One region of the Duganella sp. P38 genome, then DNA from elsewhere that is predicted to be linked to it. Evidence: predicted binding sites of a transcription regulator. Region 1 holds the regulator's gene; each other region holds the start of a gene.
What was found. Region 1 encodes sigma-54, which starts transcription at its own class of promoters, with help from an activator protein. Its sites were predicted from a motif close to TGGCANGNAANCTGCTTT; they were not measured.

Region 1 (7,292 bases):
GCGACGGCAGGAAGTTGTGATAGCGCTGCGCGAAGGTGCGCGGCGTCCTGGTCGTCACCACCTTGGTGCCGCCGGGAATGGCGACAGTGACGTTGCTGGTGTCGAGCGAGTCGACCGTTTCGCGCGTGGTTTCATAACGCGCGCCGAGATTGCCTTTGAGCGGCACGCCCCACACGCTGGCGCCCCAGATGCTCGACACATAGGCCGAAGCGATCTTGTTGCGCACCGAGAAGTTGTACGAGGAGAAGCCCGGATCGGCGTCGTTGTTGACCAGGCCGTATGGCGTCAGCGTCTGGCCCGGCAGCACCGTGACCGGCTTGACGGCGTTCAGCACGGCCGGGATGTCGACCGCCACCCAATTCTTGGTATAGCCCGGGATATAGCCGCCGCCGAAGGTCGACAGATACGGATTGGCGATCGCCAGCGAGGGCTGGATCGCGGCGAAGTTGATGCCCTGCGCCGTGTTGCGCGTGCCGCTGGAGATGAAATCGTTTTTCTCGGCGCGCAGGCCGGCCTTCACCGACTTGAAGAAGCCATCCTCGAAGCTGCGCTCGGCGAAGGCCTGCACCGCGTCCACCGAGGTCAGCGCGCGGCCGTTGGTGCCGGTGACGCCAAAGCGGTCGTTGCCGTTGTTGCGCGCCTGCGTGACCGAGGTGCCGGGGCGCTGGTCATACGGGCCGGGATTGATGTGGCCGGCCGTCGGCGTGAACAGCGTCAGCACCGAGTTGCGCAAATCGTCGCCGCCCGAGTAGTAGTGGCCATAAGTGCCGTTGGATCCGGGCAGCGTGCGCGCCGACTGCACGATGTCGATCGACAGCTGGTCCTGGCGGTTTTCCGCGCGCGAGCTGTGCACCGCGCCGTTGACGTGCCACTCGTCGTTTTCCCAGTCGACATCGGCGCTCAGGCCGTGGGTGCGCTGGCGTTGCGGCGCCGAGCGCAGCGAATCGGTGATGCTGGCGTTGGCGTAGTCGTAGGAGTTGATCATCGCCTGCTTGCCGGTCGGCGTGTCGATGAAGAAGACCGGCCCCAGGTTGGTGATCGGCGAGTTGACGGTCGGGTCGATATAGTTCAGGTACTGGTTGGACGAGCCCAGCTTGCGGTCGCTGACATAGCCGGTCAGGTTGAGGCGGGCCTCGCTGTTCATGCGCCAGCCGACGCCGGCCGCGCCGCTGTGCGTGTCGCCGGTGTTGGCGGTGACGGTCTGGCGGATTTGCCCGGGGAACAGGATGCCTTTGGCGTATTCGGCTTTCGGATAGCGGGCGTCGAACTGCGCCTGCGTGATGCCGAGGTTGGCCGCGGTCAGCTGGTCGTAATCCTGTACCTGCGTCGAGTCGCGGCGGAAATCCTCCTTCTTGTACGCGTAGACGCCAAACACCGCCAGGTCCTTGCCGAAGTGCCGATTCCACGCGGCGCTGGCGTTGGGCGTGCTCAGGTGGCCCAGTTCGTTATACTCGTCGCCGATCGACAGGCTGCCACCATCCTTGCGCGCCAGCGCCGAGGTGATGCGCAAGTCGATATTGCCGCTCAAGCCGCCCGGCTGCTCGGCGGCGGTCGGGCTTTTCAGCACCGTCACCGCGCTGAAGATGTCCGAGTTGAACGCGCCCAGCGGCGTCGAACCGTTCAGCACCGGCTGCGCGAACGACATGCCGTTAATCGTCGTCAGCGCGAACGTGCCCGGCAGGCCGCGCAGGTTGATGGTGGCGTTGCGCGAGCCGGCCTCGCGGTTCAGCTGCACGCCGGGGATGCGCTGGATGGCCTCGCCGACGTTGAGGTCCGGAAAGCGGCCGAGGCCGTCGGAGGAAATGCTGTCGGTGATTTCCAGCGTGTCGCGCTTCATGTTGACGGCGTCGGCGTAGGATTTGCGGATGCCGGACACCACCACGGTGTTGGCGTCGGCCGCCGGTGCCTGCTGCGCCCAGGCGTTGGACAGGCACAGCAAGGCAATGGCCGCGCTCAGCGGCCGGATCGTCAGCTTGTTCATCGGGCAGTCTCTCTTTATAGTTATTGGTAAAACGTTTTACCTGATTCATTAAAACATTTTCACCAACAGAACTCTATAAGGATTTACCACACGTTGCGTTTACACCAACGCAGCTTGCACGTTATTAGGAAATCGTTTATCAGGATTGGCGCAAAAAAGGGCGCCGTGCAGACGCCCTTTCGTCAGGTGCCGGCAGCGTCAGTCAGACGGCGGCGGCGGGTTCGTAGCTTTCCGGGATGTGCTTGATCGCATCGCGGGCGTGGCCCTGGACTTTGGCTTTGTATTTCATGACCTGGCGGTCGAGCTTATCGATCAGTGTATCGATGGCGGCGTACAGGTCTTGCGACAGGCTCTCCACGTAGACGGTTTTACCGGACAGACGCAGGTTGATTTCAGCCTTCTGGCGTTTCTCTTTCTCTTTAAGGTTATCTACGGTCAGGATGACGGCAATATCAATCACTTGATCAAAGTGGCGGGTGACGCGTTCCAGTTTATTCTGCACGTATTCGCGAATAGCTGCGGTCACTTCGAGATGATGTCCACTGATGGTGAGATTCATACACACTCCTAAAGATAAGTCGCTTCTGACGGTTCGTGCGTTGCCCATTGCGGCCGGGCGTGCAGGAACCAGGTAACTACAAAGACTTGCGGAGGCTGACTGGAGGGATTTTGAGAGCTTCGCGATATTTGGCCACAGTGCGTCGCGCAATCACCATGCCCTGTTCTCCCAGCATGTCCGCAATCTTACTGTCGGATAAAGGATTTTTCGGGTCTTCAGCTCCTGTCAATTGCACTATCAACGCACGTATCGCCGTCGAACTTGCTTCCCCGCCAGCTTCGGTGGCGACGTGGCTACCAAAGAAGTATTTCAACTCAAACATGCCGTGCGGGGTCAGCATATATTTTTGAGTTGTTACCCGAGAAATTGTGCTCTCGTGTAAAACCAGTGTATCAGCAATTTCGCGAAGCACAAGGGGACGCATGGCAACGGCGCCGTGCGAGAAAAAGTTCTTTTGTCTTTCTACTATCGCTTGCGCCACGCGCAGGATGGTGTCGAAGCGCTGGCGCATATTCTTGATCAGCCACTTGGCCTCCTGCAACTGCGCGCCCATCGCGCCCTCGCCCTTGCCCTGCTTGAGCAGGTTGGCGTACATGGCGTTGACGCGCAGGCGCGGCATGACGTCGTTGTTCAGGCTGACCTGCCAGCCGTTGCGCGATTTCTTGACGATCACATCCGGCACCACGTAATCGGACACGTCCGACGCGAAGGCCGCGCCCGGATGCGGATTGCACTGGCGGATCACGGCCTGGGCTTCGCGCAGGTCCTCGTCATCGCACAGCAGCGCTTTTTTCAGCTTGTTGAAGTCGCGCTGGGCGAACCAGGCCAGGTGGTTTTCCACGATGGCCAGCGCCATGCGCCGCGTCACCAGCGGCACGCCGGGCAAGCGCCGGATCTGGATCGCCAGGCATTCGGCGGCGCTGCGCGCACCGACGCCAGCCGGATCGAAGCTTTGCAGCAGCTTCAGCGCGGTCTGCAATTCCGCGCCCTCCACTTCCAGCTCTTCCGGCAGGCGCGCGTGGATGTCGTCCAGCGACTCCTCCAGATAGCCGTTCTCGTCGAGGCCGTCGATGATCAGTTCGACCAGCGCGCGGTCGCGCGTTGCCAGCACCGTCACGCGCATCTGTTCCATCAGGTGTTCGCGCAGCGTGCGGTGGTGCGCCTCCAGTTGCGGGCGCGCGTCCTCGTCGTCGCTGTTCTTGCTGCGGCCGGAATCGCCCCAGTCCATGTCGGCCTCGGGCGTGGTGCTTTCGGTGTCGGCGGCCGGGCCGTCGTAGGCGTCGGCCTCGGCGGCCGGGGCGTCGCCCTGCGGCGGGCCCTCGGCCGGCGCCTCGGCCGCCGGCGCCTGCGGGCTGATGGCGCCGTCGGCCAGCAGCCGCAGCGAGTGGTCGAGCGGATCGTCGAGGCGCTCCAGCAGCGGGTTATCGGTCAGCAGCTGTTCCAGTTCCTGGTGCAGCTCCAGCGTCGACAGTTGCAGCAGCCGGATCGACTGCTGCAGCTGGGGCGTCAACGCGAGGTGCTGCGACGTGCGCAGTTGCAGAGACTGTTTCATGTAAGGCTTACATACGGAAATGTTCACCCAGGTAGACGCGCCGCACCGACTCGTTGGCGATGATGTCGTCCGGCCGGCCCGATGCCAGCACCGAGCCCTGGTTGATGATGTAGGCGCGGTCGCAGATGCCCAGCGTCTCGCGCACATTGTGATCGGTAATGAGGACGCCGATATTGCGCTCCTTGAGGAAGCGCACGATGCGCTGGATCTCAATCACGGCAATCGGGTCGACCCCGGCGAATGGTTCGTCGAGCAGCACGAAGCGCGGATTGGTGGCCAGCGCGCGCGCGATCTCGACGCGGCGGCGCTCGCCGCCGGACAGCGACAGCGCCTGGTTCTCGCGCAGCTTTTCGATTTGCAAATCGGCCAGCAGGGTATTCAGCCGTTCATCGATCTCCGCCTTGGATAAAGGCTTGCCGTCCACCTTCTGGATTTCCAGCACGGCACGGATATTTTCTTCCACCGTCAGCTTGCGGAACACCGACGCCTCCTGCGGCAGATAGGACAGGCCCATCGTCGCGCGGCGGTGGATCGGCAGCGCGGAAATGTCGGTGCCGCTGATGTCGATGCTGCCGGCGTCCGACGGCACCAGGCCGACGATCATGTAGAACGAGGTGGTCTTGCCGGCGCCGTTCGGCCCCAGCAGGCCGACCACTTCGCCGCATTCGACTTGCAGCGAGACGTCATGCACGACCTGGCGCTTGCCGTAGGTTTTTTGCAGGCCTTTGACGATCAGGGTACTGCCGCAGCTTGGCTCCATCTTATCTCCCCGCTGCAGGCTGGGTGGCGGCCGGCGCCGGCGCGGCCTGCTTGCTCGACGGCTGGATCACCATCGTGCTGCGGCCGCCGCCGGGCTGGGTTTCGCCGCTCGGCGTGTTCTTGACCGCGAAGAATTCCTTGCGGCTGTCATACGAAATGAATTCGCCGTCGACCTGGCTGGCGGTCTTCGGGCCTTCGAGCTTTTTGATCTGGGCCTTGGCGAACAGCTTCACCAGCTCGGTCTTGTTGTCGTACTCGATGCGGTCGGCCTTGCCCTCGACCCACTGGTCGCCCGGGCCGTCCATCTTCTGGCGGAACGTGGCCTGCACGCCGGGGCCGCTGTGCAGCACGACGAACTGGTAGCCTTCCGGGTCTTCGGTGACCACCGCCTTCGGCGACTTCATCAGCAGCGTGCCGCGCGTCAGCACGACGTTGCCGGTGAAGGTCTTGATCTGCTTGACGTCATCGGCGTCGAGCTGGTCAAAGGTGATCTGGGTCGGCTTGCCGGAATCGGCCTTTTCCGCCTGCGCCACGCAGGCCGCCAGCGCCAGCGCGGCCGAGAGTAACAGTTTATTCATCTTCATCATTGCTTCCTTCAGTGCGCCGCGCGCGGCGGCATCGTAATGGTTCCGCGTCCGCCCAGTTCGATCTGGCGGCTGGCGTTGTTGGCCTTCATGCCGGTGCCGCTGGCGGTCGACGTGCCTGCCAGCATCTGTACCGGGGCCGTGGTTTCCATGCGTTCCTCGTCCGGGTAGACGGTCAGCGTGCTGGTCTTCAGGCGCAGTTCCTGGGCCTGCCTGGTGGCGGGCCGCACCACGTCGACATTGCCGTCGAGCCGCACGCGCGTGTTGTTCTGGTCCACATACGCGGTCTGCGCGTGGATATTCATCGGCGGCTGCTCGGACGACAGGCTGTGCACGAACGGCTTGTCGATCACCGAGACGTCGCCGATCGGGTGATGGGTCAGCTTGTCGCCGGAGACGATGTAGGCCGGCTGGCCGTTCTTGTTCATGCGTACCGTGCTGAAGCGCTCGATGATGTAATCCGGCTCCTCGCGGAACTTGTCGGCGCCGGCGCCCTGGCCGGCCTGGTTGACCACCTGCACCAGCCAGAAGCTGCCGACGGCGACGAACACGCCGGTCATCATGATCAGCGTCAGCTGCCAGCGGTGTGCTGTTCTTTTACGCATGATTAGTCCTTGTTCAAACCAGGAATTGTGCCATGACGCGCACGTAGCTGCCTTGGGCATGCATCAAGAGTTCGCACACTTCGCGCACCGCGCCCTTGCCGCCGTGGGCGACGGTGGTGTGGTGCGCCAGTTCCAGCACTTCCTGGCGGCCGTTCGGCACGGCGACGGCAAAGCCGGCCCGCTTGAGGATCGGCAAGTCCACCACATCGTCGCCGATGAAGCCGACCTGCTCGGCCGTCAGGCCGGTCTTTTGCAGCAGCGCGTGGAACGGCGTCAGCTTGTCGTGGCCGCCCTGGTGCAGATGGCTGATGCCGAGATCGGCCGCGCGGCGGATCACCTGCGGCGAGGTGCGCGCGCTGATGATGGCGGTCTGGATGCCGGCTTCCTGGATCAGCTTGATGCCAAGGCCGTCCTGCACGTTGAAGGTCTTCAGCGCCTCGCCGTCGGCGCCGTAGTGCAGGCTGCCGTCGGTCAGCACGCCGTCGACGTCGAAGATCATCAGCTTGACGCGCGCGGCCCGTTCGAGATAGGTCATGCTCATCAGATCACCTTGGCGCGGGTCAGGTCGTGGATGTGCAATGCGCCGACCAGCTTGCCGTTGGCGTCGGTCACCAGCATCTGGTTGATGCGGTACTGTTCCATGATGGCCACCGCGTCCACCGCCATTTTCTCGGGCGAAATGGTGCGCGGGTTGGCGTGCATCACGTCGCCGATGATGACCTTGCTGAAGTCCTGCACTTTGTCGATCATGCGGCGCAGGTCGCCGTCGGTGAACACGCCGACCGGCTGGTTGTCGGCGTCGACGATGGCGGTCATGCCCATGCCCTTCTGCGTGATTTCCAGCAGCGCGTCGGTCAGCCTGACGTCGGCGGTCACGCGCGGCACGGCGTCGCCGCTGCGCATCACGTCCTTGACGTGGGTCAGCAGGCGGCGGCCCAGCGCGCCGCCCGGGTGCGAGCGGGCGAAATCCTCTTCCTTGAAGCCGCGCAGGTCCAGCAGCGCCACGGCCAGCGCGTCGCCCAGCGCCAGCGTGACGGTGGTGGAGGTGGTCGGCGCCAGGTTCATCGGGCAGGCTTCCTTCTCGACCGCCACGTTCAGGTGGACGTCGGCGATGGTCGCCAGGCTGGAGCCCGGCTTGCCGGTGATGGCGATGACCTTGCTGCCCATGCGCTTGACCACCGGCAGGATGGTCATCAGCTCGGCGCTTTCGCCGGAGTAGGAAATGGCGATAAAGGCATCATCGGCAGTCACC
Region 2 (7,292 bases), 2.3 Mb from region 1:
AGTGTTTGTCTCGTTTATTGTTGCTTTGCGTCGTTCCCGCGCAGGCGGGAACCCATGCGTTCTATGGATTCCCGCCTGCGCGGGCATGACGTCAGGCGGCCTTGCCGAGGTTGACGTCGATATTCGCCAGCATGCTGTCCACCATTTCATCAACGCCGATGCGCGCTTTCCAGCCCCAGTCGGCGGTGGCGGCGCTGTCGTCCAGGCTTTGCGGCCAGGAGTCGGCGATGGCCTGGCGGCTGTCCGGCACGTAGGCGATTTTGAAGTCCGGCAGCTTGCGCGTGATGGCCGCAGCCAGCTGTTCCGGGTTGAACGACACGCCGGCCACGTTATACGAAGAACGCACCTTCACCAGCTCCGGCGGCGCATCCATCAATTCAATGGTGGCGCGGATGGCGTCCGGCATGTAGATCATCGGCAGCGTGGTGTGCGGGCCGAGGAAGCACTCATAACGCTCGCCGCGCAGCGCCGAGTGGAAGATGGCGATGGCGTAGTCGGTGGTGCCGCCGCCCGGCGGCGACTTGAAGCTGATGATGCCCGGATAACGGATCGAGCGTACATCAACACCATACTTCAGGAAGTAGTATTCGCACAGGCGCTCGCCGGCCAGCTTGCTGATGCCGTAGATGGTGGTCGGGTCCATCACCGTCAGCTGCGGCGTGCCGGCGGCTGGCGTGTTCGGGCCGAAGGCGGCGATCGACGACGGCCAGAACACCTTCAGCGGCTTGCCGATGGCGCCGCGCTCGCGCGCCACTTCCAGGATATTCAGCAGGCCGTCCATGTTCAGCGTCCACGCCTTCAGCGGCGCCGCTTCGCCGGTGGCCGACAGCATGGCCGCCAGCTGGTAGACCTGGGTCACGCCTTCCGACGTAATCAGCTCGGACAGCGCCTGCTTGTCCAGCACGTTCAGCGTGGTGTAGCGCGCCGCGTTGTACAAATTGGTCGGGCTGACATCGCTGGCGATGACGTTTTGCGCGCCGTGCTGCGCCGCCAGTGCTTCCACCAGTTCGCTGCCGATCTGGCCATTGGCGCCGATGACGAGAATTTTTTGCTGACTCATTTCCATGTTCCTGATATTTAGTTCTTCAGCAGGCCCAGTTCGCGGCCGGCTTGTTCGAATGCCTTGAGTACCGTGTCCAGCTGCGCGCGGGTGTGGGCGGCCGACAGCTGCACGCGCACGCGCGCCTGGCCCATCGGCACCACCGGGTAGAAGAAGCCGCTGAGCAGCACGCCCAGCTCGTACATCCGCGCGGCGAACTTCTGCGCCACCGGCGCGTCGAACAGCATCACGGGAACCACCGGGTGCGTGCCAGGCTTGATGGTAAAGCCGATACGCTCGATCTCCTTGCGGAAGTAAGCGGTGTTTTCGTGCAGGCGGTCGCGCAGCTCGGTCGACGACGACAGGCGCTCCAGCACCGCCAGCGAGGCGCCGGCGATCGACGGCGCCAGCGTGTTCGAGAACAGGTAGGGACGCGACTTCTGGCGCAGCATCTCGATCACTTCCTTGCGGCCGGAGGTAAAGCCGCCCATGGCGCCGCCCAGCGCCTTGCCCAGCGTGCCGGTGATAATGTCGATCTTGCCGATCACGTTGTGATGCTCGTGCGTGCCGCGGCCGGTCTTGCCCATGAAGCCCGAGGCGTGGCATTCGTCGATCATCACCAGCGCGCCGTATCGGTCGGCCAGTTCAACGATCTTGTCCAGCTGCGCGATGGTGCCGTCCATCGAGAACACGCCGTCGGTGACGATGATCTTGTGGCGCTTGTCGGCAGCCGCCTGCAGCTGCTTTTCCAGGTCGGCCATGTCGTTGTGGGCGTAGCGGAAGCGCGCCGCCTTGCACAGGCGGATGCCGTCGATGATCGACGCGTGGTTCAGCGCATCGGAGATGATGGCGTCGTTCTCGTCGAACAGCGGCTCGAACACGCCGCCGTTGGCGTCGAAGGCGGCCGCGTACAGGATGGTGTCCTCGGTGCCGAGGAAGCGGGAGATCGCCTGCTCCAGCTGCTTGTGCACCGTCTGCGTGCCGCAGATAAAGCGCACCGACGACAGGCCGTAGCCGTATTTTTCGGTGGCGTCGATCGACGCCTGCGCCACCCACTCCTGGCCCGACAGGCCGAGGTAGTTGTTGGCGCACATATTAATCAGGGTGCGGCCATCTTCGCTCACCACTTCCGAGCCCTGGCGCGATGCCAATACGCGTTCCGGCTTGTACAGCCCCTGCTCGCGCAATTGATCCAGATTCTGCTGGAGGCCACTGTAGAAGTTGCTTTTTTTGTCGCTCATGATGGTCCTTGTGTGTGATACGATTTCACTATCTTATGCGAAATTCGTTATGCCGAACTCAAATTCGATATATTGAATTCTAAAGCGATCCAGTGAACTCCGCAACCCAATAACAATGACAACATCCGTTCCAAACAATGCCCCGCCGGAAGTCGGCGCCGCCCTGCAACGCCTGCGCCTGGCGCGCGGCCTGACGCTGGAAGACCTGTCGCGCATCGCCGGCGTTTCCAAATCCATGTTATCGCAAATAGAGCGCGAGAAGGCCAATCCGACCATTGCAATTACCTGGCGCCTGGCCAACGCGCTGGGCGTGCAGATCGGCGAACTGCTGGCGACGGCGGCGCGGGAGACGGAAACCATCCGCGTGGTCGAAGCGCACGAGACGCCCACCCTGCCCGGCCTGCACGCCGGCTATGTGCTGCGCATCCTCGGGCCGCTGGAGCTGGCCAGCAAATATGAATGGTATGAACTGACGCTGCTGCCGGGCGGCGAGCTGGCCTCGCAGGGCCACGATCCCGGCGCGCAGGAACACCTGACGTTATTGCACGGCTCGGTGGAGCTGGAAGTGGGCGCCAGCAAGAAGAAGGTCAAGCTGGGCGCGACCGCGCGCTACCCAGCCGACCAGCAGCACGTCATCCGCAACGCCGGCAAGGCCGAGGCGAAGGCGCTGATGGTGGTGATCCACCGCTGACTTGCGGCCTGTTCACCAATTGACCTCGCGTTCCGGCGTCGAGGAAATGCGGTGGATCGACAGATCGGCGCCCTGGAATTCCTCTTCCGGGTCCAGCCGCAGGCCCATCGTGGCTTTCAGCACGCCGTACACCGCATAGCCGCCGATGAGCGCGATGGCCACGCCGAGCGCCGTGCCGGCCAGCTGCGACAGCAGCGAGACGCCACCGACGCCGCCCAGCGCCTTCTGACCGAACACTCCCGCCGCGATGCCGCCCCAGGCGCCACACAGGCCATGCAGCGGCCACACGCCCAGCACGTCGTCGATCTTCCATTTGTTCTGCGCCAGCGTGAACATCCATACAAACACCGCGCCGGCGATGCCGCCGGTAATCAGCGCGCCCAGCGGGTGCATCAGGTCAGAGCCGGCGCATACCGCCACCAGACCGGCCAGCGGGCCGTTGTAGGCGAAACCGGGATCGTTCTTGCCCATCAGGAGGGCGACCAGCGTGCCGCCGACCATGGCCATCAGCGAGTTGACGGCGACCAGGCCGTTCATTTTGTCCAGCGACTGCGCGCTCATGACATTGAAACCGAACCAGCCGACCGTCAATATCCACGCCCCCAGCGCCAAGAACGGAATCGACGACGGCGGATGCGCCGCCACGCCGCCGTTCCTGGTGTAGCGGCCACGGCGCGCGCCCAGCAGCAGCACCGCCGGCAGCGCGATCCAGCCGCCGACCGCGTGCACCACCACCGAGCCGGCGAAGTCGTGGAAGGCGGCGCCGAAGTTCGCCGTCAGCCAGTCCTGGATGCCGAAGCGGCCGTTCCAGGCTATGCCCTCGAAGAACGGGTAGACCAGGCCGACCAGCAAGGCGGTGGCAATGGTCTGCGGGTGGAAACGCGCCCGCTCGGCGATGCCGCCCGAGATAATCGCCGGAATGGCGGCGGCAAAAGTCAGCAGGAAGAAGAACTTGACCAGCTCATAGCCGTTCTTGTCGGCCAGCACATCTGCCGAGGAGAAGAAATTGATGCCATAGGCAATGCTGTAGCCGATGAAGAAATACGCAATGGTCGATACGGCAAAATCGACCAGAATCTTGACCAGCGCGTTGACCTGGTTTTTCTTGCGCACCGTGCCCAGCTCAAGGAAGGCAAAGCCGGCATGCATGGCCAGAATCATGATGGCGCCGAGCAGTATAAATAACGCGTTGGCGCCGTCTTTGTGTGCATCCATCAAAATCACTCCCCAAAACAATGCAACTATTAAGAACGTTTCATGCAAGAAGCAATAATCGTTCCAATTTGGTGCAAAAGTTTAAGTGGTTGATTTCAATGGATTTTCACATTGGTGCAAAATGCGCACCGAGCCGGTGCGCACTAAAACAAGGCCTTATTTTGGTGCGGACAGCCTGGCTGGTTCCGCCGCTGGTGCGCCGCCCGGCATGTGCAGCGCGCGCGTCAGGAAGCCCCAGCGGTCGGCCACTTCCTCGATCTGCTTGCTGGTCGGCTTGCCGGCGCCGTGGCCCGCCTTGCTGTCGATGCGGATCAGGATCGGCGCGCCGCCCGGCGCCTGGTCGGCCTGCGCGGCGGCGGCAAACTTGAAGCTGTGGGCCGGCACCACGCGGTCGTCATGGTCGGCGGTGGTGATCATGGTGGCCGGATAGCAAGTACCCTTCTTCAGGTTGTGCAGCGGCGAGTACTTCACCAGCGCCTTGAACTCTTCCGGATTGTCGGACGAGCCATAGTCCGAGGTCCACGCCCAGCCGATGGTGAACTTGTGGAAGCGCAGCATGTCCAGCACGCCCACCTGCGGAATCGCCGCCGCGAACAGGTCCGGGCGCTGGGTCATGGCCGCGCCCACCAGCAGGCCGCCGTTGCTGCCGCCGCCGATCGACAGCTTGGCCGGCGAGGTGACCTTGTGCGAGATCAGCCATTCGGCCGCGCCGATGAAGTCGTCGAACACGTTTTGCTTGTGCAGCTTGGTGCCGGCCGCGTGCCACGATTCGCCGTACTCGCCGCCGCCGCGCAGGTTGGCCATGACGTAGACGCCGCCCATTTCCAGCCACGCCAGGTTGGCCACCGAGAAGGCCGGCGTCAGCGAAATATTGAAGCCGCCGTAGCCGTACAGGTAGGTCGGGTTGTTGCCGTCGAGCTTGAGACCTTTTTTCGAGACGATGAACATCGGCACCTTGGTGCCGTCGCGCGAGGTGAAGAATTCCTGGCGGGTTTCAAACGCGCCCGGATCGAAGTCCACCTTGGGCTGGCGGTAGACGCTGCTCTTATTGGTTTTCAGGTCGTAGCGATAAATGGTCGACGGCGTGTTGAAGCTGGTATACGAGTAGAAGGTTTCGGTATCCGCGCGCTTGCCGCTGAAGCCGCCGGCGGTGCCCAGGCCCGGCAGTTCGATGTCGTGCAGCGCCTTGCCCTTCAGGTCGTACACTTTGACCAGGCTGTGCGCATCGCTCAGGTAGTCGACGATCAGCTGGTTGTTGACCAGCGACGCCGACACCATGGTATTGCTGCTTTCCGGCACCAGCTGCTTCCAGTTCAGCACGCCCGGCTTGCGCGTGTCGATGCTGACGATGCGGCCACGCGGCGCGTTGCGCTCGGTGCGGAACAGGAACACCGGGCCATCGTTGCCGATGAAGTCATAGGCGGCGTCGAAGTCCTCCAGCAGGCCGACGACCCTGGCGTCCTTCTTGCCCAGCTCCTTGTAGAAGATGCGGTTCTTGTTTTCCGTGCCCTGCGAGGCGTTGATGATCAGGAAGCGGCCGTCCTCGGTGACGTCGGCGCTGAAGCCCCAGTCCTTGTGGTCCGGGCGCTCATACACCAGCTCATCGGCGCTTTGCGGCGTGCCGAGCTTGTGGAAATACAGCTTCTGGAAGTAGTTGACATCGGCCAGCTTGGTGGCCTCCTTCGGCTCGTCGTAGCGGCTGTAGAAGAAGCCGGAGCCGTCGTGCAGCCACGCGGTGCGCGAGAACTTGACCCACTTGATGTGGTCCTCGACATCGTTGCCGGTGTCGATGTCGCGCACCTTGATCTCGTTCCAGTCCGAGCCGGAGGCGGCGGTGCTGTAGGCCAGGTACTTGCCGTCCGGGCTGACGGCCAGGCCGGCCAGCGCCACGGTGCCGTCGGCGGCCAGCGTGTTCGGGTCCAGCAGCAGGCGCGGCACGTCGGCCAGCGTTTTCATCGTGTACAGCACCGACTGGTTTTGCAGGCCGTCGTTGCGGCTGTAGAAGTAGCGGCCGCCTTCCTTGAACGGCACGCTGAAGCGCTCGTAGTTCCACAGCTTGGTCAGGCGCTCCTTGATCGCCTCGCGGCTCGGAATCTGCGACAGGTAGCCTTGCGTCAGCTTGTTCTGCGCCTCGACCCAGTCCTTGGTTTCTGCGCTGTTGGCGTCTTCCAGCCAGCGATACGGGTCGGCGATGACGGTGCCGTGATAATTGTCCTGCTGGTCCACGGTGCGCGTGACCGGGTAGTTGACGGCGGCGCCCGGCGCCGGGCAGGTCTGCGCCATGGCGGCTTGGGAAATAATCAGTGAAGCCAGTAGTGCTTTACGTTGCATGTGATCCGTATCCAGGTAAGGTTCATCAGGAACACAGATCATAACGCGTAGCCGCCGGCTTAGCAAAAAACCAAAGCATTTACCTGGCGTAGCCCGCTTCCGCCTCGTCCGTTTGCAGCGCCTGCTCGGCCACCGACACCGGCGCGCGCCACTTCTCCAGCCAGCCGGTCAGCTGGTCGGCCGGGATCGGGCGGCTCATGAAGTAGCCCTGGCCCTGGTCGCAGCCCAGCGCTGCCAGCAAGCGCCACACGGCCTCGCTCTCGATGCCCTCCGCCACCACGCGCAAGCCCATGTTGTGGCCGAGGTCGATGGTAGAACGGACGATCTTGGTGTCGCCCTCGTCCTTTTCCATGTTCAGCACGAAGGACTTGTCGATCTTCAGCTCGTTGACCGGCAAACGCTTCAGGTAGGCCAGCGACGAGTAGCCGGTGCCGAAATCGTCGATCGACAGGTCCAGCCCCATGGCGCTCAGGCGCTCCAGCGTGTGCTGCGCGCGCACCGGGTCGTCCATGATGGCGCTCTCGGTGATCTCCAGGCAGAACGAACCGGGCGTCAGCTTGTGCCGGGTCAGCAGGTCGGCAAACTTGGCCGGCAGGTCCTGGTCCAGCAGGTCGCGGGTCGACAGGTTGACCGAGACTTTCAGATGATGGCCCTGGCTGGCCAGCTCGCGGCACAGCTCGGCCGAGCGCTCCATCACCCAGCGCGTCAGCTGGCGGATAAAGCCGGTCTGCTCGGCAAACGGGATGAATTCGTCGGGGAACACATTGCCGCGCTC
Region 3 (7,292 bases), 1.2 Mb from region 1:
CACGGCTTGCGCGCCAGTCCGCGCGCGTTGGCGTTGCGGGCCAGCAGGCCGGCGGCGATCATGTTGCGCGGGTTGTTGGTGTTGGTGCAGCTGGTGATGGCGGCGATGATGCAGGCGCCGTCCGGCAAGGCGCCCGGCTGCGCGGCTGCGCCGCTATCCGCCTGGCCGGCCGCGCCGTCCGGCGCACGGGCGATGCCGCGCGCCGCCAGGTCGGTTGTCGCTACGCGGTTGTGCGGGTTCGACGGGCCGGCGATGTTGCGTACGACGGTCGACAGGTCGAATTTCAATACGCGTTCATATTCCGCGCCTGCCAGTGCTTCGCCCCACAGGCCGGTCTCTTTGGCGTAAGTCTCCACCAGCTTGACGGTATCGTCGTCGCGGCCGGTGAGCCTGAGGTACTTGATGGTCTGCTCGTCGATGTAGAACATGGCGGCGGTGGAACCGTATTCCGGGGCCATATTGGAAATGGTGGCGCGGTCGCCCAGCGTCAGGTGCGCGGCGCCGTCGCCGTAGAACTCCAGATACGACGATACGACCTTTTGCTTGCGCAGGAATTCGGTCAGCGCCAGCACGATGTCGGTGGCCGTAATGCCCGGCTGCGGCTTGCCGCTCAGTTCAACGCCGATGATGTCGGGCAGCCGCATCCACGAAGCGCGGCCCAGCATCACGCTCTCCGCCTCCAGCCCGCCGACGCCGATGGCGATCACGCCCAGCGCATCCACCATCGGCGTATGCGAGTCCGTGCCCACCAGCGTGTCCGGGAAAGCCACGCCGTCCACCGCCTGAATCACCGGCGACATGCGCTCCAGATTAATCTGGTGCAGGATGCCGTTCCCCGGCGGGATCACGTCGACGTTCTTGAACGCCTTCTTGGTCCAGTTGATGAAATCGAAGCGGTCCTCGTTGCGGCGCTCCTCGATGGCGCGGTTCTTGTCGAAAGCGTCCGGATCAAAGCCGCCGCATTCGACCGCCAGCGAATGGTCCACCACCAGCTGCGTCGGCACCACCGGGTTGACCAGCGCCGGATCGCCGCCCTGCTGGGCGATGGCGTCGCGCAGGCCGGCCAGATCGACCAGCGCGGTCTGGCCCAGGATATCGTGGCACACCACGCGCGCCGGGAACCAGGGAAAATCCAGATCGCGCTTGCGCTCGATGAGCTGCGACAGCGAGGCGTTGAGCGTGGCCGGATCGCAGCGGCGCACAAGGTTTTCAGCCAGTACGCGCGAGGTGTACGGCAGTTTGGCCCAGGCGCCTGGCTGGATCGCATCGACGGCGGCGCGCGCGTCGAAGTAGTCTAGCTGGGTGCCCGGCAAGGGCTTGCGGAATGCGGTGTTCATGATTATTTGCGGTCCTTGATCGGGACGAATTTCAGGTCTTCAGGGCCGACATAGTTGGCGCTTGGGCGAATGATCTTGTTGTCGATGCGCTGTTCAATGATGTGCGCCGACCAGCCGGAGGTGCGCGATATGACGAACAGCGGCGTGAACATCGCGGTCGGCACGCCCATCATGTGGTACGACACGGCGGAGAACCAGTCCAGGTTCGGGAACATTTTTTGATTTCCCACATCACCGATTCCAGGCGCTCGGCGATGTCGAACATTTTGGTGGAACCGGCTTCCTCCGACAACTGGCGCGCCACCTCCTTGATCACCACATTACGCGGATCGGACACCGTGTACACCGGGTGGCCGAAGCCGATCACCACTTCCTTGTTGGCGACGCGGTTGCGGATATCGGCTTCCGCTTCGTCCGGATTTTCGTAGCGCTTCTGGATTTCGAAGGCGACTTCGTTGGCGCCGCCGTGCTTAGGACCGCGCAGCGCGCCGATGGCGCCGGTGATGGCCGAGTGGATGTCGGAGCCGGTGCCGGAAATGACACGGCTGGTGAAGGTGGAGGCGTTGAACTCGTGTTCCGCGTACAGGATCAGCGAGGTGTGCATCGCACGCACCCAGCTGTCCTTGGGCTTCTCGCCATGCAGCAGGTGCAGGAAATGGCCGCCGATCGAGTCGTCATCGGTTTCCACTTCGATGCGCTTGCCGTTATGGCTGTAGTGATACCAGTACAGCAGCATCGAGCCGAACGACGCCATCAGGCGGTCGGCGATGTCGCGCGCGCCCGGCACGTTGTGGTCATCCTTTTCCGGCAGCACGCAGCCCAGCACCGAAGCGCCGGTGCGCATCACATCCATCGGGTGCGCCGACGCCGGCAGCGCTTCCAGCGCCGACTTCACCGCCTGCGGCAAGCCGCGCAGCGATTTCAGCTTGGCCTTGTAGCCGCGCAGTTCCGCTCCGGCAGGCAGTTTGCCGTGCACCAGCAGGTAGGCGATTTCCTCGAACTCGCAGGTGGTGGCGACGTCCAGGATGTCGTAGCCGCGATAGTGCAGGTCATTGCCGGTTTTGCCGACCGAGCAAAGTGCCGTGTTACCGGCGGCGACACCCGACAGGGCGACGGATTTTTTAGGCTTGAAAGTCGATTCAGTCATATCAGTCTCCAGACGGCACGTCATTCCCGCGCAGGCGGGAATCCATGCTGAGTATAGGCTCCCGCCTGCGCGGGAGCGACGGTTATTTCTATAAGCTCCCGCCTGCGCGCGAGCGACGGTTATTTCTTTTGTGCCTCGAACAGCGCGTCGAGCTTCTGTTCAAACTCGTGGTAGTTGATGCTCTGGTAGAGTTCTTCGCGCGTCTGCATCAAATCGAGCACATCCTTCTGCGTGCCGTCGCGACGAATCGCGCCGTATACATTCTCGGCCGCCTTGTTCATGGCGCGGAAAGCGGACAGCGGATACAGAACGATGTCCACACCAGCGTCGCGCAGCTCGTCCTTGGTAAACAGCGGCGTCGAACCAAATTCAGTAATATTGGCCAGCACCGGCACCTTCACAGCGGAGACGAAGCGCTTGTACATGCCGATATCGGTCAGCGCCTCGGCAAAAATCATGTCGGCGCCCGCTTCCACGCACGCTACCGCGCGCTCGATCGCGCGGTCCAGCCCTTCCACCGCCAGCGCGTCGGTGCGCGCCATGATCACAAACTGCTCGTCCGTGCGTGCATCCACCGCGGCGCGCACGCGGTCCGCCATCTCCTGCTGGCTCACCACTTCCTTGCCCGGCCTGTGGCCGCAGCGCTTGGCGCCTACCTGATCCTCGATGTGGATGGCGGCGGCGCCGAACTTGATCATGGACTTGACGGTACGCGCGACGTTGAAGGCGGAGGCGCCAAAGCCGGTGTCGATATCAACCAGCAGCGGCAGGTCGCACACGTCGGTGATGCGGCGCACGTCAACCAGCACGTCGTCCAGGTTCGAGATGCCGAGGTCCGGCAGGCCGAGCGAGCCGGCCGCGACGCCGCCGCCGGACAGGTAAATCGCCTTGAAGCCGGCGCGCTTTGCCAGCAGCGCATGATTGGCGTTGATGGCGCCAACCACCTGCAACGGCGATTCCTCTTGGACGGCTCTGCGGAACGCGGCGCCTGCGGAATAGTGACTCATGTGGGTAACCTTTCATTGTTACGTTGAATTGCGCTATCTATTGCAAGGGCCATGCCATCAGCACAATCTATATAAATCAACACGTTACGCCGGGCCGGACGTTTCACCACGAAACACTGAAACATATTTGAACTATAATTGAAACATGCGACATTCCACGCCCATGCCCTTCGACGTCAACGACAAGCCGGTTATCTGGACGGTTTCCGTGTCGCGCCTGTCCGATCTGTTCCGCGACATCACGCTCGAATACGACAGCCTGGCCGCCATTGAACCGGTCAATCTCGGTTTCGACGAAGCGGCCAGGCATATCCGCGAGCGCCTGGCGACTGAGCGCTGCGATGCGGTGATCGCGGCCGGCTCCAACGCGGCGTACCTGAAAGGCCGGCTATCGGTGCCGGTGGTGATTGCGAAGTTCAGCGGGCTGGATGTGATGCAGGCGCTGGCGCGCGCGCGCCGCGTATCGGAGCGCATCGGCATCGTCACCTATCAGGAGCGGCTGGCGGAGCTGGCAGAGTTTTCCGCCACCTTCGGCTTCGATGTCGAGCAGCGCACTTACGTTACCGAAGAAGACGCGCGCGCCCAGATCAACGATCTGAAAGCGGCCGGCATCAAGGCCGTTGTCGGTGCGGGGCTGATCACCGATCTGGCGGAGGAAGCGGGTCTGACCGGCGTGTTCGTGTACTCGGCCGCGTCGATCCGTCATGCCTTCGACGACGCACTGGAGATGGCGCGCCTGACGCAGCTGGAATCCAACCGCCACCGCGCGCGCAATGCGGTAGTGACGGATACACTACGCGCAAAACATGGCCTGAACGATCTGCGCGGCGATTCGGCCGCGATGGAGTCGGTGCGGCAGGCCGTGGTGCTGTATGCGAAATCGCCGGCCACCGTGCTGATACAGGGTGAAACCGGCTGCGGCAAGGAGCTGGTGGCGCAGGCGATTCACCGCGAGGCGCCGCGCACGCTGGGGCAGAACCGCCCGTTTGTGGCGGTGAATTGCGGCGCGATTGCGGAATCGCTGCTGGAATCAGAACTGTTCGGGCATGAGGAAGGCGCATTCACCGGCGCGCGGCGTGGCGGCCACGCGGGCTTGTTCGAGGCGGCCAATCGCGGCACGCTGTTCCTCGATGAAATCGGCGAGATGCCCTTGACGCTGCAAACGCGCCTGCTGCGCGTACTGGAGGAGCGCGAGGTGGTGCGGGTCGGGGGCACGCGGCCGATACCAGTCAATGTGCGCATCATCAGCGCCACGCACTGCGATCTGGAACAGCGCGTGCGCGAGGGACGCTTCCGCGCCGACCTGTTCTATCGGCTGGCGGTGCTGCGTTTGACGCTGCCGCCGCTGCGCGCGCGCGCCGAGGACGTGCTGCCGCTGGCGGAATGGTCGCTGAAGAATGCCTTGGCGTCGCTGGGCGCGCGGCCGCATCCGAATCTGCATGCGGAGATGGCTGCGTGCGCGCCGCTGTTGCAGCGCTACGATTGGCCCGGCAACGTGCGCGAGCTGCGCAACCTGACCGAGCGCCTGGCGCTGTTCCTCGCCGCCGAACCGTTGCAGGCGTTGACGCCGGCCTTTGTCCTCAGCGTCGCCCCGGAACTCGCCGGCAGGTCCGCCATGCACCTGGCGCCGGCGCTCTCCTCCGCGCCCGCTTCGGCCTTCGCCCCCGCCCCCGTCGCCACGCCTGCCGCGTTGGGCGGACGGCCGAATGAGCGTGTCTCCGACGTGCTGGCGCGATTCGGCGGCCGCCGCGACGCCGCCGCCGATTACCTCGGCATCAGCCGCACCACGCTATGGCGCAAGTTGAAGGCCGAGGGCTGACTACCGTTCATCCGGCGGGACGCGCCACTCATCCCAAAGCTGTCGCCCGCGCCGCCGTGCGCCGATAGCATGGCCACACTTACTGATTACGGAGAACGCAATGCTGACCAAAACCATCGCCGCCCTTGCCGCCACCCTGATGTTCGGCTACGCCGGCGCCGCAGAGCATCCCGCCTTCAAGGTCGACGTGACCGGCAGCGGCGCCCCCATCATCCTGATTCCCGGCCTCGGCTCCTCGGGCAGCGTATGGGATGCTACAGTGGCGCGCTACTGCGGCAAAGGGAAATACCAGTGCCACGTGCTGACGCTCGCCGGTTTCGCCGGCCAACCAGCCATCAAGCAACCCTTGCTGCCGGCCGTGGAACAGCAACTGAGCGCCTACCTCAGCGAGAAAAAATTCGACAAGCCGATCATTATAGGCCACAGCCTGGGCGGCTATCTGGGCATGAAGCTGGCGGCGGACCATCCGCAGCAAGTGGGCCGCCTGATCATCGTCGACTCGCTGCCGGCGCTGGGCGCCACGCAACTGCCGACCATCACCCGCGAGCAATTGAAACAGCAGGCAGAAGGCATGCGCAACATGATGAAGGGCCAGGACGCCGAGACCTTCAAGGCCAACCAGTTGCGCACACTGCGCACGATGATCACCAAACAGGAAGACATCGATCGCGCGCTCGCCAGCGGCAAAGCGTCGGACCGCGATACCGTCATCGACAGCATGACGGAGCTGATGGCGGCCGACCTGCGCGACGACATCAGCCGCATCAAGGCGCCAACGCTGGTGCTGGGCACCTGGGTAGCCTACAAGGACTATGCGCCCAAGCAGGCCATCACCGCGATCTACACCGCGCAGTATGCGAAGCTGCCGGGCGTGCGCGTAGAAATGGCGGACAACGCGCGCCACTTCATCATGTACGACGATCCGGCCTGGATGTATGATCGCATCGATAACTTCCTCAACTAACGCCATGCACCACGCCCGCCCCCTGCTCGCCCGCCTGAATTGGTACTGGATTTTCCAGCTGGTCGGCTGGGGCTTTCTGCCGCTGTTTTCCCTGCTCATGGGCGCCTGGCGCGTACAGGGGCTGATGTGGGTCATGGTGTGGGGCGCGTGCAGCGGCTTGGTGATTACCGATGTATGGCACCGGATAATCAAGCGGCGCATCCGCAACCGTCAGCGCACCAGCTGGAAGAGAATCGCCATTGCCGTGCTGGTGCTTGGCACACTCCACACCGCCGTGCAGTACCTTGGCTATCTGGTGTTCCAGCCGGCGCATATGGACCGGGGCTTCGGCTGGGTGCCCGCCGCGTTGGCGTCGTGGTGGGCTATCTACCTGGTCTGGAATATTTTCTACATGGCGGTGATATCGCTGCGCCGCGCCAACCGCGCGGAGGCCGAAGCGTTGCGGCTGGAAGTGGCGGCCAAGGATGCGGAACTGCGCGCCTTGCAGGCGCAGGTCAATCCCCACTTTTTCTTCAACAGCATGAACAGCGTGCGCGCGTTGATCTACGAAGATCCCGATGCGGCATCGCTGATGATCGACCAGCTGGCAAGCGTGATGCGCTACGCGCTGCAATCGGGCCAGCATGACACGGTCCCGCTGGCGGCGGAAATCGAAGCGGTACAGGCATACCTGTCCATCGAGAAGATTCGCTTTGAAGAGCGCATGCAGGTGAGCGTGGAAGTCGGCGTTGGACTGGATCAGGTGCGCGTTCCGCCGATGTCGCTGCAAACACTGGTGGAAAACGCGGTCAAATATGGCGTGGAGAACAGCGCCGCCGGCAGCGAAATCCGCATCCTGGCGCGACGCATGGAGGATGGCACGGTGCTGATCGAGATCGCCAACAAGGGTGCGTTGGCGCCGTTTTCAAATTCCACCCAAGTGGGGCTGGCGAATGCGCGCAAACGACTGGCCCTGGTGCTGGGTGACGGCGCACGCGTGGACCTGATCGAGAATAGTGGCTGGGTGCGCGCCACGCTG
Region 4 (7,292 bases), 330 kb from region 1:
AGGTAATGCCTGATTTTAGCCGAGATCCGGTCACGTCGCTCCCGCGCAGGCGGGAGTCCAGAGAGCGCGTGCCGATCCGCTCAGCATGGGTCCCCGCCTGCGCGGGGACGACGCTAGTAGACTTCGGGGTTGGGGTCGGTGCGCTCCATCTCCAGCGACGCCGCCAGCAGCGCCAGCCGCGCCACCACGCCGTACACATAGAACCGGTTCGGCGCCGCCGTGCCCGGCTTGGCCTTCAGGTCCGGCACCGCGTGCTGCTGCGCGAACGCCAGCGGCACGTACTGCGAGCCGGGCGCGTTCAGGTTCTGGTCGACGCCCTTCTCGGCATGCACGCGGTAGAAGCCGCCCACGACGTAGCGGTCGATCATGTACACCACCGGCTCGGCCACCGCATGCTCGATGCTCTCGAAGGTCGGCACGCCCTCCTGGATGATGAAGTCGGTCACTTCCTTGCCATCCTTGATGACGGTCATCTTGTCGCGCTGCGCCTGGGTCAGGTCCTTGATCTCGCTGGAATCCTTGATGGTCAGGATGCTGGTGCCGTAGGTGCCGGCGTCGGGCTTGACGATCACGAAGGGCTTTTGCTCCTTCATGCCGTACTCCTTGTACTTCTTCTTGATCTTCGACAGCAGCGCGTCGATATTGGCGGCCAGGCAGTCATAGCCCTCGCCGGTGCGGAAATTGACCGCGTCGCACTTGGCGTGCAGCGGATTGAGCATCCACGGATCGACACCGATCAGCTTGCCGAACTTCTTGCACACCTCATCATAGGCGCTCAGGTGGTTGCTCTTGCGGCGCAGCGCCCAGCCGGCGTGCAGCGGCGGCAGCAAGCTCTGCTCGTGAATATTCTGCAGGATCTCCGGAATGCCGGCCGACAGGTCGTTGTTGAGCAAAATCGTGCACGGATCGAAGTCCTTCAGGCCGACGCGGCGGCCGTTCGGCGAGCGCACCAGCGGCTCGACCACCAGCATATTGCCGTCCGGCAGCGCGATCGGCGTCGGCTCGGTGACGTCCGGCGACAGCGAGCCCAGCCGCACGTGCAGGCCGGTCTGGCGGAAAATCTGCATCAGGCGAGCGACGTTTTGCCAATAAGTCGCGTGGCGCTGGGTAACTTCCGGTATCAACAACAGATTGCGCGCATCGGGGCAATACTTGTCGATGGCCGCCATGGCGGCCTGCACCGACAGCGGCAGCATCTCGGTCGCCAGCATGTTGAAGCCGCCCGGGAACAGATTGGTATCCACCGGCGCCAGCTTGTAGCCCGCGTTGCGCATGTCCACCGAGCAATAAAACGGCGGCGTATGCTCCTGCCATTCCAGGCGGAACCAGCGCTCAATTGCAGGGGTAGCGGCCAGGATTTTTTCTTCGAGGTCGAGCAGGGGTCCGCTCAGGGCCGTGACGAGGTGGGGAACCATGTTATTACTTCCTTATTACCGTGCGGATGCCTCAAATGAGGGCAAAAACGCTATTTTAAAGGCAGGAAATAAAAAAGCGCCCCACAGGGCGCATACCGTTCATATTAAGCATCGTCGTTCCCGCGCAGGCGGGAACCCATGGAGCGCCAAATGGGCAGACACAGCATGGATTCCCGCCTGCGCGGGAATGACGGGGCTAACTGAACGGTATTAGCCCACAGGACGCTTTGCTTAAAACAATGTCAATTAGTGATGGTAAGCCGATTCGCCGTGGGTGGTGATGTCCAGGCCTTCGCGCTCTTCCTCTTCCGGAACACGCAGGCCGATGACGATGTCCACCAGCTTGAAGGCGATGATGGCGACGATGCCCGACCAGACGATGGTCACGCCGACACCGGTGGCCTGCACGATCACTTGCGAGGCGATCGAGTAGTCCGGCGATGGTTTGTTGACCACGTAGTCGAAGATGCCCTGGCCGCCCAGCGACGGTGCGGCGAACACGCCGGTCAGGATCGCGCCGAGGATGCCGCCGACGCCGTGCACGCCGAACACGTCCAGCGAGTCGTCCGCGCCCAGCAGTTTTTTCAGGCCGTTCACGCCCCACAGGCAGATCACGCCGGCCAGCAGGCCCATGATCAGCGCGCCCATCGGGCCGACGAAGCCGCAGGCCGGGGTGATGGCGACCAGACCGGCCACCGCACCCGAGGCGCCGCCCAGCATCGATGGCTTGCCTTTGAAGATCCATTCAGCGAACACCCACGACACGGTGGCGGCAGCGGTCGCCAGCAGCGTGTTGATGAAGGCCAGTGCGGCGATGTCGCCCGCTTCCAGCGGCGAGCCGGCGTTGAAACCGAACCAGCCCACCCACAGCAGCGACGCACCGATCATGGTCATGGTGACCGAGTGCGGCGCCATCGACTCGCGGCCGTAGCCGACGCGCTTGCCGATCATGTAGGAGCCGATCAGGCCGGCGACGGCGGCATTGATGTGCACCACGGTGCCGCCGGCGGTGTCCAGCGCGCCCTTCTGGAACAGGAAGCCGGCCTTGGCGGTTTCGGTGGCCAGCGTGGCGGCGTCCTTGATCGCGTCCGGACCGGTCCAGAACCAGACCATGTGGGCGATCGGCAGGTAGGCGAAGGTGAACCAGATCACGATGAAGGCCAGCACGGCGGTGAACTTGGCGCGCTCGGCGAAGGCGCCGACGATCAGCGAGCAGGTGATGGCGGCAAACGTGGCCTGGAAGGCGACAAACACGAACTCCGGTATCACCACGCCCTTGCTGAAGGTGGCGGCGTAGGCGAAAGTGCCTTTGATCGGGTCGTAGATATTGTTGAGGAAGGTGCGGTCATGCAGGTTGCCGAAGAACGCATTGCCTTCGGTGAACGCCAGCGAATAACCGTAGATGCACCACAGCACCACGATCAGCGCGAAGATCATGAACACCTGCATCAGGATCGACAGCATGTTCTTGGAACGGACCAGGCCGCCGTAGAACAGCGCCAGGCCGGGAATCGTCATCAGGATCACCAGCAGCGTGGCAACCATCATCCAGGCGTTGTCGCCCTTCTGTGGCGTCGGCGCGGCGGCTGGCGCTGCTTCGGCGGGCGCGGCCGGTGCGGCGGCGGCCGGCACGGCGGCAGCGGCTGCTTCAGGCGCGGCGGCGGCCGGCGCCGACGCGGTGGCTACCGGCGCATCGGCCGGCTTGGCTTCCTGCGCCTGCACGGGCGCGGCCAGCGCCAACACCATGGAGACCCCAGCTAGCAAGCTTGTTATAGTTTTCTTCATTCTCATCTTCCTCTTAGAGTGCTTCGTTGCCGGTCTCGCCGGTACGAATACGGATCACTTGTTCCAGGTTGTACACGAAGATCTTGCCGTCGCCGATCTTGCCGGTGCGGGCGGCGCCTTCGATCGCCTCGATCGCCTGCTCGACGATGGCGTCGTCGACCGCCGCCTCGATCTTGGTCTTCGGCAGGAAATCCACCACATACTCGGCGCCACGGTACAACTCGGTGTGGCCTTTCTGGCGACCGAAGCCTTTCACCTCGGTCACGGTAATGCCTTGCACGTTGATCGCTGACAGCGCCTCACGCACCTCGTCAAGCTTGAACGGCTTGATAATGGCGGTAATCATTTTCATACGGGCCTCGCTTAGAAGGTTTTGGAAATGGTCAGGACGGCGCCGGCTTTACCCAGGTTCTTCCCGTTCCCGACGTAGGCATCCGTGTCGGCATAGACCGCCGCCAGGCCAACCGATACCACGCCGAAATCTTTGGTGACGCCAATCTTGTAGTCGGTGTAGCTGACAGCGCCGTTGTTCTTGACGTTCTGGCGGCCGACGTGCAGGTTCAGAATGTAGCCGTCGGCCACTTCCTGGTTCAGCTGGGCGTCGATGTAGCCGGAGTTTTTCGAGTCGGCGGTGCCGAACAGATTGGTGGTCGAGTGCGAATACTTGAGCGAGGCCGGGCCGACCGAAATCTGGCCGTACAGCTCGAAGGTGTTGGCGCTGGTGCTCAGCTTGTTCGACGGGTAGTAGTAATACAGGCCGCCGACGTCGTAGCTGACCACATCGTTGATGGCGCCGCGCTTGCCGCCATAGACGTCGAGCTCGACGTTGCCGTCGCCGCCGCCGTCCTTGATCCACTTGATATTGGTGGCCCAGGTGCCCACATAGAAACCAGTCGGGTTGTTCACATAGTCGGCGCCGGCCTGGATAGCAGGCTTGAGGCGGGTTTGCGAAATACCGCGGTAACGGTAGTCGCTGACAACGGCAGCGTTAAAGCTGACTTCATTGTCGGGTTTGGCCGCAGGGGCGGGTGCCGCCTCCTGTGCCTGCGCCATGGACGCGAATGCTAAGGTCAACGCAGCAATCAGGGTAAAGTTCTTGGCCATTTTCATATTGTTTTCCTAGTGAGTTGAACTTGATTAGCAGTTGCGGTTTAAAATCCTTGTTAAGCGAAGCAATGATCAGCATTCATTGGTTCTTTAGCAGAATGTGTGCCAGCTAATGTTGTTCGACAAACAGGTGCCGTATCATGGCGGACAACAGCCAAAGTGAGATTTGCCCTGAGCACAGCAGCAAAGCGCGGCGGGTTCGCACCAGATTAACGCCGTATCGCACCTTTATGGTGCAACGACAGACCAACCAGATCAAGGAATATTATGGATATGAACAATTTCTTCAATGACTTGCAAAGCAAGATCAGCCAGGCCATCGAAAATTCACCAGCAAAGGACATCGAGAAGAACGTCAAGTCCATGATGACGCAAGGCTTCGCCAAACTGGACCTGGTGACGCGCGAGGAATTCGATATCCAGACGCAGGTGCTGGCCAAGACCCGCGCCAAGCTGGAAGCGCTGGAAACCCGCCTGGCCGAACTGGAAGCCAAGGCCGCCGGCGCCAAGCCGGAAGCCGCCAAGGTGGAGATCGCCAAGGGCGAAGTGCTGTAATTTCCTGGCGCAGCCCGGACACATGGTTTGGGCTAGCGCAAAGCAAGGGCGCGGACATGCGCTACGCTGGCTGCTGGTCGCTTCCGGTTCCCTCTGCCAGCCGCACAGCCATGTCACTCGCCGTACTCAAAAGCCGCGCCCTTGCCGGCATGGAGGCGCAGGAAGTCAGCGTCGAAGTGCATCTGGCCAACGGGCTGCCGTCTTTCACCATCGTCGGGCTGGCCGACACCGAGGTCAAGGAAGCGAAGGACCGCGTCCGCGCCGCCATCCAGAACGGCGGCTTTGAATTCCCCGCCCAGCGCATTACCGTCAATCTCGCCCCGGCCGACCTGCCGAAAGAATCCGGCCGTTTCGATCTGCCGATCGCCGTTGGCATCCTTGCCGCCTCCAGACAGATCCCCGCGCGCCGCCTGCACCAATATGAATTTGCCGGCGAGCTATCGCTGTCCGGCGAACTGCGGCCGATACGCGGCGCGCTGGCGATGTCGCTGGCCACCCGCCGCGACGGCGGCTGCCTGGCCTTCATCCTGCCGCTGGCCAATGCCGACGAAGCGGCGCTGGTGTCCGGCGCCGCCATCTACCCGGCGGACTCGCTGCTGCAGGTGTGCCGTCACTTCGCCGGCAAATCGGTGGAGGGCATGCTGTCGCGCCACGAGGCGGCCCCCGTCGTCGTGGCGGCGGAATACCCGGATTTCGCGGACGTCAAAGGACAACTCTTCGTCAAGCGCGCGCTGGAAGTGGCTGCGGCGGGAAACCATTCGGTGCTGCTGGTCGGTCCGCCCGGTTCCGGCAAGACCATGCTGGCCTCGCGCTTCGCCGGCCTGTTGCCGGAGATGAGCGACGAGGAAGCGCTGGAAGCGGCTGCGGTGCAGTCGCTGACCGGCGCCTTCCGTATCGAGCAATGGAAGCAGCGGCCGTTCCGCGCGCCGCATCACACCTCGTCCGGCGCCGCGCTGGTCGGTGGCGGCTGTCAATTGCAGTTAAATCAGCGACTATCCAGCTAAATCGGCGACTTGCAACTAAATCGGCGACTACCAAAGTACGCGGTGGCTGGCTAGCTAATGATGCAGTCACGCGGCGTCTACAGCAGGGTTAAGCATGCGATGGAACTGAACATAACCATAGCGGTATGCGCCGGGTCATTACGTATTCAGCGAGTCCAACTAGACCGTGGTCGGTGATGAAACAATATTTTTGCGTTTTCGCTCTAACTTTGACGCCGCTTAAATTCGGGTATGCTGATACACGAATGGCCTAGGACCTTGACTACTCCGCCTAACGCGGACAATGGGTTTGCGTCCGCCCCAAATCGTACGGTGATCACGCCGTCCTTGGGCTGAACAGCTAGCGGTGACTTCGCCTTGGTCTTACTGAGCTTTCTGCTCTCAACCGCATCGGCCTTATACTTTGCGATCTTGACTTCGTCGGTTGCTTTTTCATTCATTTCAACTCCCACGCGATCACACTATGTAGATAGAGATAGTGTAGTCGAACATGCAAGAACCTCTCTATTTGGGAAGCCCCTTCGCGGGCGCGAACTATTCAGTTCGAGTGGAACTGCGAATGCCTGGTGGCGACTTATGAGACTCCCTGGCGAAAGTGAACCACCGTTACCGGCGGAAGATCCCCAAAATGAATCGAGCTGCTCGAAGGATTAGTTTAAAAAGCAAGTATCCCAAGTACAGGAAACACGGCAAGGCCATCAAATCCTGGTGCCACCGCATGACCGTAGCAACCACACTCACGCACATGAGTCCGAAAACGATTAAAACGTGTCCAGTCCAGTGTATCTCTCCGCCGCTCTCGTACATGCAAGATCCGCAAATCGGACAGATGTGCTGAGTCTTCATATATCGCCCGGGAATTCTGGACTGGAAGTGCCATAGACGTGGAACGACAGAACTGGAGCAACTTTGGCAATTTACGGTAGATCTCATGGATAACTTCCAACTATAGAAGGCAGAATAAATCCAAGAATAACCTAAATGTCACTTAAAGTTAACCAAATGAATTATTAAGTTGGTGGACGTTCGTAGCTAGGCCAATGATGCTGTGGGGTATGGAAAAGCCCCCACTCACCCCAACTCCGAGGCAGATATTCGGCACCAATTTACGACGGGCTCGTAGATTGAAGGACGTATCTCAGGAGGAGTTGGCATTTCGCTCGAACCTCAGCAGAACGTACGTCAGTGAAGTGGAGCGAGGAATTCGTAATGTCTCGATCGACAATATGGGGCAGTTATCGGATGCTCTTGGCGTCCCACTGAAAGACCTGGTTGATCCGGAGATGTTCTCGGCGCTTGGCAGTAAGCTCACTTAAACCGCTCACTTCGCCGAGCGGTCTTGCTCCGCATTCAATAGCCGTTTGCACGCTATTTTCGACTGACCTCAAAATACTCAATCGGGCAGGAAATCTCCGGCATAGTTCCT

Region 2: a site for sigma-54 is predicted at 4,235-4,252, ahead of ACRQ5J_RS14660 (ammonium transporter). Genes of this name have one in related genera too.
Region 3: a site for sigma-54 is predicted at 3,531-3,548, ahead of prpB (methylisocitrate lyase). Genes of this name have one in related genera too.
Region 4: a site for sigma-54 is predicted at 4,398-4,415, ahead of ACRQ5J_RS05375 (TorF family putative porin). Genes of this name have one in related genera too.

The regions. Positions count from the first base shown of each region.
Region 1 covers NZ_CP193936.1:851,201-858,492, reverse strand. Annotated here, with positions in the region: gene ACRQ5J_RS03920 (TonB-dependent receptor) at 1-1,981, opposite strand, end outside; gene hpf (ribosome hibernation-promoting factor, HPF/YfiA family) at 2,184-2,540, opposite strand; gene ACRQ5J_RS03910 (RNA polymerase factor sigma-54) at 2,617-4,092, opposite strand; gene lptB (LPS export ABC transporter ATP-binding protein) at 4,100-4,852, opposite strand; gene lptA (lipopolysaccharide transport periplasmic protein LptA) at 4,854-5,435, opposite strand; gene lptC (LPS export ABC transporter periplasmic protein LptC) at 5,447-6,040, opposite strand; gene ACRQ5J_RS03890 (KdsC family phosphatase) at 6,054-6,581, opposite strand; gene ACRQ5J_RS03885 (KpsF/GutQ family sugar-phosphate isomerase) at 6,581-7,292, opposite strand, start outside.
Region 2 covers NZ_CP193936.1:3,155,649-3,162,940, reverse strand. Annotated here, with positions in the region: gene ACRQ5J_RS14675 (NAD-dependent epimerase/dehydratase family protein) at 92-1,060, opposite strand; gene kbl (glycine C-acetyltransferase) at 1,078-2,280, opposite strand; gene ACRQ5J_RS14665 (helix-turn-helix domain-containing protein) at 2,396-2,971, shown strand; gene ACRQ5J_RS14660 (ammonium transporter) at 2,984-4,186, opposite strand; gene ACRQ5J_RS14655 (prolyl oligopeptidase family serine peptidase) at 4,343-6,517, opposite strand; gene ACRQ5J_RS14650 (putative bifunctional diguanylate cyclase/phosphodiesterase) at 6,597-7,292, opposite strand, start outside.
Region 3 covers NZ_CP193936.1:2,019,393-2,026,684, reverse strand. Annotated here, with positions in the region: gene acnD (Fe/S-dependent 2-methylisocitrate dehydratase AcnD) at 1-1,337, opposite strand, end outside; partial or broken gene prpC (bifunctional 2-methylcitrate synthase/citrate synthase) at 1,340-2,484, opposite strand; gene prpB (methylisocitrate lyase) at 2,604-3,491, opposite strand; gene prpR (propionate catabolism operon regulatory protein PrpR) at 3,637-5,310, shown strand; gene ACRQ5J_RS09265 (alpha/beta fold hydrolase) at 5,411-6,274, shown strand; gene ACRQ5J_RS09260 (sensor histidine kinase) at 6,279-7,292, shown strand, end outside.
Region 4 covers NZ_CP193936.1:1,183,583-1,190,874, reverse strand. Annotated here, with positions in the region: gene gshA (glutamate--cysteine ligase) at 114-1,415, opposite strand; gene ACRQ5J_RS05385 (ammonium transporter) at 1,662-3,206, opposite strand; gene ACRQ5J_RS05380 (P-II family nitrogen regulator) at 3,214-3,552, opposite strand; gene ACRQ5J_RS05375 (TorF family putative porin) at 3,564-4,310, opposite strand; gene ACRQ5J_RS05370 (accessory factor UbiK family protein) at 4,575-4,862, shown strand; partial or broken gene ACRQ5J_RS05365 (YifB family Mg chelatase-like AAA ATPase) at 4,973-5,830, shown strand; gene ACRQ5J_RS05360 (helix-turn-helix domain-containing protein) at 6,907-7,182, shown strand; gene ACRQ5J_RS05355 (hypothetical protein) at 7,235-7,292, opposite strand, start outside.